Regions from separate parts of the Modestobacter sp. L9-4 genome, predicted to be linked through region 2. Evidence: riboswitches for the same ligand, from Rfam matches in the RefSeq annotation. Region 2 holds a riboswitch; each other region holds the start of a gene.

Region 1 (2,253 bases), 1.5 Mb from region 2:
CGCGCAGCCGGTCCAGGGCCTCGTTGACCTGGGACAACGGCATCGTCGCCGCGACCGGCGGGGTCAGCTGCCCGCTCGCGGCCAGGGAGACGGCGGCCTCCAGCTCGGCGAGGGTGTTGCCGACGCTGGCGATCACCCGCTGCTCGGCGACCACCATGCCCAGCGGGCTGACGGTGAGGGAGTCTGCGCTGTAGCCGACCAGCACGAGCCGCCCGCGGCGGCCGAGCACGCCGGTGGCCAGCTCCAGCGTCGCGGTCACGCCGGCCAGCTCGACGACGACGTCGGCGCCCTGCCCGCCTGACAGCCGGGTCACCGCCTCGGCGGCGTCGGCGGGGGAGACCGCGGCGGTGGCGCCGGAGCGCAGCGCGGCCTCGCGGCGGGCGGCGTCCCGGCTGACCGCGATCACCGTGGCCCCGCGCCGGCGTGCGTCCTGGACGACGGCCAGCCCGACGCCGCCGCTGCCGAGCACCACGACGACCTCGCCGGGTTCGACCGCGGCCTCGGTGAGCGCGTGCACCGCCGTCGTCCCGGCGCAGCACAGCGGTGCGGCCGCGTCGAAGGACACCTCGTCGGGCAGCCGCACCAGGCAGTGCGCCGGGACGACGAGCTGCTCAGCGAAGGCGCCGTCGGCGGCGAAGGCGAGGACGCCGCGCGGGGCGAGGCACAGGTTCTGCCGGCCGCGCAGGCACCAGCGGCAGCTGCCGCAGAACAGGTAGTAGTAGACGGCGACCCGGTCGCCGGGTGCCCAGCCGGTGACGTCGGCGCCGACCGCGTCGACCACGCCGGCGGCCTCGTGGCCCAGCGTCATCGGCGTCCGGGACGGCGCGTAGAGCCCGTCGGTGAAGTGCAGCTCGGTGCCGCAGACGCCGGCGGCGTGCACCCGGACGCGCACCTCGTCGGCGGCGGGCTCGGGCACCGGGACGTCGTCCAGGGCGAGTGGCTGGTGGGCTCCGTGAAAGTGCGCCGCGAGCATCGGGCAGCTCCCTCCGCCGGCATGGACCGGATCAGGTGTGGACGGTCGGCGGGGTTCGTCCGCTCTTCTCAGCCCGCGCCCGGGCTCCCGTGTGCACGGGGGAACCTACTCGGGCTGCTCCAGCGGGTCGACGCGGCGGAGGAAGCCGCGGATCGACAGGTGGTCGGAGAGGGAGTCGCGGTGCGCGGGGCAGGCCGCCCAGACCTTCTCGCGGTCGGGTGTGTGGATCTTCGGGTTGTTCCAGATCAGCCGGTAGGACGCCGGTTCCCGGCAGCCCTTCGCCGAGCAGATCACCGGGTCGGTCGTCACGTGGGCGATTGTGCCGGGCCCTTCCGGGAGCCCGTGGGCGGTCGGCAGGCCGGGCTGACGAGCCGGTGCGTCGGCGGGCTGGGTGCGAGTCCGGACGTCGCTGGGCGCCCGACGCGGTGGCCGCCGCTGCGTGCTGCCGGGTCGCGAGAAGTCGGTCGACGGTCTGCTGTCAAGACACGGCCCAGATCTGTGGACAAGCCGCTGAGCTGCGGTTTCGTCTTGAGTGACATCCCGATCTGCCGTACCATTCGTACACGTGTTCGAACGGCGGACGGGGGTGGTCGTGAGCGAGTTGCGGTCGGCTCTGGAGGCCCTGGGTGCCGAGGACCTGACGTCGTCGTTCGGCGGGCCCCTGCTGGATCGACTGGCCCCTCTGCTGCAGGCGCACAACCAGCTGTCCGCGGAGATCGCCCGCACGGTGCGTGAGTGCGAGCTGACCCAGGCGCCGGAGCGCGACGGCCTGAGGTCGATGCAGTCCTGGCTCATCGGCCACGGGCTGCTGTCCAAGGGCGATGCGGAGCGCTTCGTGCGGGCCGGCCGGGTGGGCGAGCGGATGCCGGCGGTGGCTGCTGCGGCCTCGGAGGGGTCGGTGACCGCAGCGAAGGTGGTGGAGATCGGCCGCAAGCTGACCCCAGCGCGACTGGCGGCTGCGGTGGAGCAGGGCCATGACATGGCCGAGGTCGACGGCGCGATGGCCCTGGTGGCGGCCACGCAGACGCACGAGAAGCTGGCCGAGTTCGTGGCCTCCTACGTCGCCGGGGTCGACCCGGACGGGCCGGAGCCCGACCCGACCGAGGGCCGCCGGTTCTGGATGTCCAGGGGCGAGCACGGCTGGGACTTCGGCGGCCACCTCGACCCGGTGGCGGGGGAGAAGGTCGCCACGGCGGTGGAGTCGATCGCGCAGGCCGACCGCCCGAAGGGCGATGACCGGACGCGGAGCCAGCAGAACGCCGACGCGCTCGTGCAGCTGG
Region 2 (2,253 bases):
GACGGTCAGCTCGCCGGCGGGGTCGCCGGTCTCGGGGTCCAGCAGACCGGCCAGCGCCCGGAGCAGCGTCGACTTGCCCGAGCCGGAGGCCCCGGTGAGCAGCACGCGCTCACCGGGGGCCACCGTCAGGTCGACGTCCCGCACCGCCCACGCCTTCCGCGTCGCGTGCCGGAACCCCCAGCCGGCCAGCCGCACTGCGGCTGGGGCCGTCACACGCGGGTGCGGCCGGCGGCGAACGAGGACAGTGCGCCGCTGGCCCGCAGGGCGCGGGTCAGCGCCATGCCGCCGATCCCGGCGATGAGCACCGTGCTGCCCACGACCAGCGCCAGGTAGACCGTCTTCCAGCCGGCGGTCCAGTCCGGGTAGTAGAAGTGGAAGTCCAGCAGGGCGGCGGCCAGCCCGGCCAGTGCCGCGGCCAGGAGCGCCTGCGGCCAGCCGGAGCGGCGGTAGCGGAACGCGGCGAAGCCCAGCTCGGCGGCCAGGCCCTGGAGCAGGCCGTACAGGATCACGGTGCTGCCGAAGTGCGAGCCGAGCAGCGCCTCGACGGTGGCACCGATGAGCTCGGCGAACACCGCGGCACCCGGCTTGCGCACGATCAGCGGCGCGACCACCGCGGCCACCAGCCAGACGCCGTAGAGGGCGGCCTGGCTGGGCGGGAAGCCGGCGAACGCCGGGCCGGTGGCGGTGTAGAGCAGCGACCACAGCCAGAAGACGACGCCGAAGGCGACGCCCAGCACGGCGGTGACGATGATGTCGACGGTGCGCCAGGACGACGTCCCGGGGGCAGCGTCGAGCGGTCGGACGGCCTTCTCGGCCATGGTGCTCCTCCAGACTCCCTGCGCCGGCATGACCCGGATCAGGTTCGAGGGTCTGCGGTTGCCCGCACTCTCAGCGCCGAGGCGCTCCCCTGTCGTGTGTGTGGCAGGAGCCTAGACCGACGACGCGTCCCCGCGGGTCGAGCCACCTGCCCGACCGGTCCGCCGCCAGCCGGTGCGGCCCGCCGGTCGGCGGGGCGGCTCAGCCCTGCCGGCGCTCCGGCCCGCCGTGCAGCCCGCGCCGGGCCATCGCCGCGGTCAGCGCCGTCCAGGTCCGGATCGGCAGCACCCTGACGACCTTCATCAGCACGGCCATCGGCAGCGGGAAGACGATCTCGGCGCGGTCGCGGGCGATGCCGTCGGCGATGGTGCGCGCGGCGTCCTCGACCGGGACCTTGAACGGCATCGGGAACCGGTTGCGGTCGGTCATCCGGGTGGCGACGAAGCCCGGGTTGACGGTCTGGACGACGATGCCGCGCGGCGCCAGCGACCCGCGCAGGCTCTCCAGCAGGTTGATCAGCGCTGCCTTGCCCGCGCTGTAGGCCTCCGAGCCGGGCATGCCGCGGTACCCGGCCACCGAGGCGACGCCGACGATGCGGCCGGACCCCGCGGCGGTCATCTGCGGGACGACGGCCTCCATCGTGTGCACCGCACCCATGACGTTGACCTGCAGGTGGTCGGCGAACAGCTGGGAGTCCCACGGTTCCACGTGGAACGCCGACCAGGTGCCGGCGTTGAGCACCGCGACGTCCAGGCCGCCCAGCGCCTCGCGCACCGCCCGGCCGGCGGCGACGGTGGCCGCCCGGTCGGTGACGTCGACCGGGACCACGGCCATCCGGCCCGCGGCCACCTCGGCCAGCTGGTCGGCGCTGCGGGCGCTGATCGCCACCCGGGCGCCGCGGTCGGCCAGCTCGCGGGCCAGCGCGGCGCCGATCCCGGTCGAGGCGCCGGTGACCCAGATGCGTGCTCCGTCCAGCTCCATCCCCTCAGCGTGGAGGATGGGGGCATGGCAGCACGTGGCAGGTCCGCACCCGCCGGTCGGCCCGGGCGAGGCGAGTTCGTCGTCTACCCGGGTGGGCCGACGGCGATCTACGACCTGCTGGAGCGGCTGTCCGCGGCCGCCGGCGACGCCCCGGAGTACGGCACCCCCGGCATCAGCCTGGACCGCACGCGGCTGACCGTGCGCTGGTTCGGCGAGCCGCCGGCCGCGGTGCAGCGGGTGCTCGACGGTGCGCAGGGCTTCGAGCTGACCGTCGCGCAGACCGAGTTCCGGCCCGCCGACCTGCGTGCCGAGGCAGCGCGGCTGCTGGCCGAGCACCCCGGCCTGGTCACCAGCGCCCGCGACCGCCCCGAGGGCGACGGCCTCGACGTGCTGGTCGCCCCGCCCGCCGCCGACGCCGCGGGCAGCCCGGACGCCGCCCTGGAGCAGGCCGGCGTC
Region 3 (2,253 bases), 130 kb from region 2:
CCCAGACGAACGTGGCGCCGGCCGAGCCGCCCTGGGCACTGTTCGGCGTGGCGTTGTCGAGGGTCACGGTGATCTCGTAGGTACGGGTCTCACCGGCGGCTGGCGCGTCCCACACGTCACGCCCGTTCGACCAGCCGTCTGCCGGCAGGTCCGCCAGGTGGCCGGTGAAGACCTGCGCCGCGGACTGGAAGCCGGTGCAGTCGCCGAAGCCGCCTCCGGTGCCGATCCGGACGCCGACGGTGAGCCAGTTGGCGAGCGAGCGGCTGCTGGTCACGCCGGTGACGTACAACCGGACGTCGGAGAGCCGGGCGTTGGCACCCGCGGTCGAGTTCGTGGAGCGCACGGTGAGGCACCGCGGTCCGGTGGTGTCCCCCGGCCTCAGCCCGGTGACGGTGAAGAGCTTGCCCTCGGAGTCGTCGTCGGTGAGCGTGATGGCGCCGGCACCGATGGTCGGGCGCAGAGCGGCGGTGGAGTCGGTGAACCCCGCGGACGCCGACTGCCAGACGACCGTGACGGCCAGCAGCAGCGCCGCTGTCGCCGACAGGACCGCGGCCAGCCGGGTCTGCGCACGACGGGACCGGGAACGGCGAGCAGTGGCGCTGCGCATCCTCGGTCTCCCGGTGTCGACGTGGGCCCACGGCTCCTGCCGGGGTCCCTGGAGGGGAACGGTAGGAGCAACGACAGCACGCAGGCAGACGTTGAGTGAGCAGCTCACTCCGCTGGGTGACAGCTGCAACGCTCGCCCGGGACGACGGCTCCGGAGCGTCACCACCGTGGTGTTAGCGTCGCCAGCTGACACGGGGTGTCCCGACCGGGACTGAGAACACACCCGTCGAACCTGCTCCAGCTCTCGCTGGCGAAGGGATGTCACGGCGTGGACGCCACCTCTCTGCGCGCTGCCAACGCGGCGCTGCGCGGCACCTCCCCCCTGGTGCACTGCCTCACCAACACCGTCGTCCAGACGATCACCGCGAACGCGCTGCTCGCCGTGGGCGCGGCGCCGGCGATGGTCGACGAGCCGGCCGAGGCCGGTGAGTTCGCCGCGGTCGCCTCCGCGGTGCTGGTCAACGTGGGCACGGTGCACCAGCGCACCGCCGAGGCGATGCGGATCGCCGCCCGGTCCGCCGGGCAGGCCGGCACCCCCTGGGTGCTCGACCCGGTCGCGGTTGGCGGGCTGAGCTTCCGCACCGAGCTCGCCGCCGACCTGGTCGGCCTCTCGCCCGCCGTCGTCCGCGGCAACGCCTCCGAGGTGCTGGCGCTGGCCGGTGCCGGGAAGGGCGGCCGCGGCGTGGAGAGCGTCAACGGGCCCGAGGACGCCCTCGACGCCGCCGGCGAGCTCGCCCGGCGCACCGGGGCCGTCGTCGCCGTCAGCGGCCCGGTCGACGTCCTCACCGACGGCTCCCGGGTCGTGCGGGTCGGCGGGGGATCGGTGCTGCTCACCCGCACCACCGGCGCCGGCTGCGCCCTCGGTGGGCTGGTCGCGGCCTACGTCGCCGCCACCGGGGACGCGCTCACCGGCGCCGTCGCCGCGCACGCCCACGTGGCGCTGGCCGCCGAGGTCGCCGCCGCGACCGCCGCCGGCCCGGGCACCTTCGCCGCGCTGTGGCTGGACGCCCTCGACGCGGTGGACGGCGACGCGCTGGCCCGGGCGCAGGTGAGCTGGTGAGCCGCCTCGACCCGACGCTCTACCTGGTCACCGACACCCTGCTCTGCGCGCCGCGTTCGGTGCCCGAGGTGGTCGCCGAGGCCGTCGCCGGCGGCGTCACCGCCGTCCAGGTGCGGGACAAGACGGCCAGCCGCCGCGAGCTGCTCGCGCTGACCCGCGCCGTGCAGGCCGCGCTGGAGCCGACACCGCACGTGCCGCTGTTCGTCAACGACGCCGTCGACGTCGCGCTGATCACCGGCGCCGACGGCGTGCACGTCGGCCAGGACGACCTGCCCGCCGACGAGGTGCGGGCACTGCTCGGGCCCGACGCCCTGGTCGGGGTCTCCACCGGCAGCGACGCCGAGCTCGACGCCGTGCTGGCCCTGCCCGCCGGCACCGTGGACCTGGTGGGCATCGGCCCGGTCTGGTCCACCCCCACCAAGCCCGACGCCGGGGAGTCCCTCGAGCCCGCCGGCGTGCGCGCGCTGGCCACCCGGGCCCGGGCCGCGGGCCTGCTCGCGGTGGCGATCGGCGGCGTCCACGCCTCCAACGCCGCGCAGGTGACCGGGGTCGACGGCATCTGCGTGGTGTCCGACATCTGCACCGCC

Evidence for each region. A riboswitch is a leader RNA that binds a small molecule or an ion and turns the genes downstream of it on or off. The one in region 2 is predicted to bind thiamine pyrophosphate.
Region 1: another riboswitch for thiamine pyrophosphate. It lies ahead of KUM42_RS03685 (alcohol dehydrogenase catalytic domain-containing protein); the one in region 2 lies ahead of KUM42_RS10900 (ECF transporter S component).
Region 3: another riboswitch for thiamine pyrophosphate. It lies ahead of thiM (hydroxyethylthiazole kinase); the one in region 2 lies ahead of KUM42_RS10900 (ECF transporter S component).

Annotation. Positions count from the first base shown of each region.
Region 1 covers NZ_CP077800.1:778,120-780,372, reverse strand. The annotation lists gene KUM42_RS03685 (alcohol dehydrogenase catalytic domain-containing protein) at 1-973, opposite strand, end outside; TPP riboswitch at 964-1,074, opposite strand; gene KUM42_RS03680 (hypothetical protein) at 1,079-1,282, opposite strand; gene KUM42_RS03675 (HNH endonuclease signature motif containing protein) at 1,566-2,253, shown strand, end outside.
Region 2 covers NZ_CP077800.1:2,310,015-2,312,267, forward strand. The annotation lists gene KUM42_RS10895 (ABC transporter ATP-binding protein) at 1-213, opposite strand, end outside; gene KUM42_RS10900 (ECF transporter S component) at 210-818, opposite strand; TPP riboswitch at 817-919, opposite strand; gene KUM42_RS10905 (SDR family oxidoreductase) at 1,018-1,797, opposite strand; gene KUM42_RS10910 (hypothetical protein) at 1,822-2,253, shown strand, end outside.
Region 3 covers NZ_CP077800.1:2,179,914-2,182,166, forward strand. The annotation lists gene KUM42_RS10270 (hypothetical protein) at 1-607, opposite strand, end outside; TPP riboswitch at 789-882, shown strand; gene thiM (hydroxyethylthiazole kinase) at 875-1,666, shown strand; gene thiE (thiamine phosphate synthase) at 1,663-2,253, shown strand, end outside.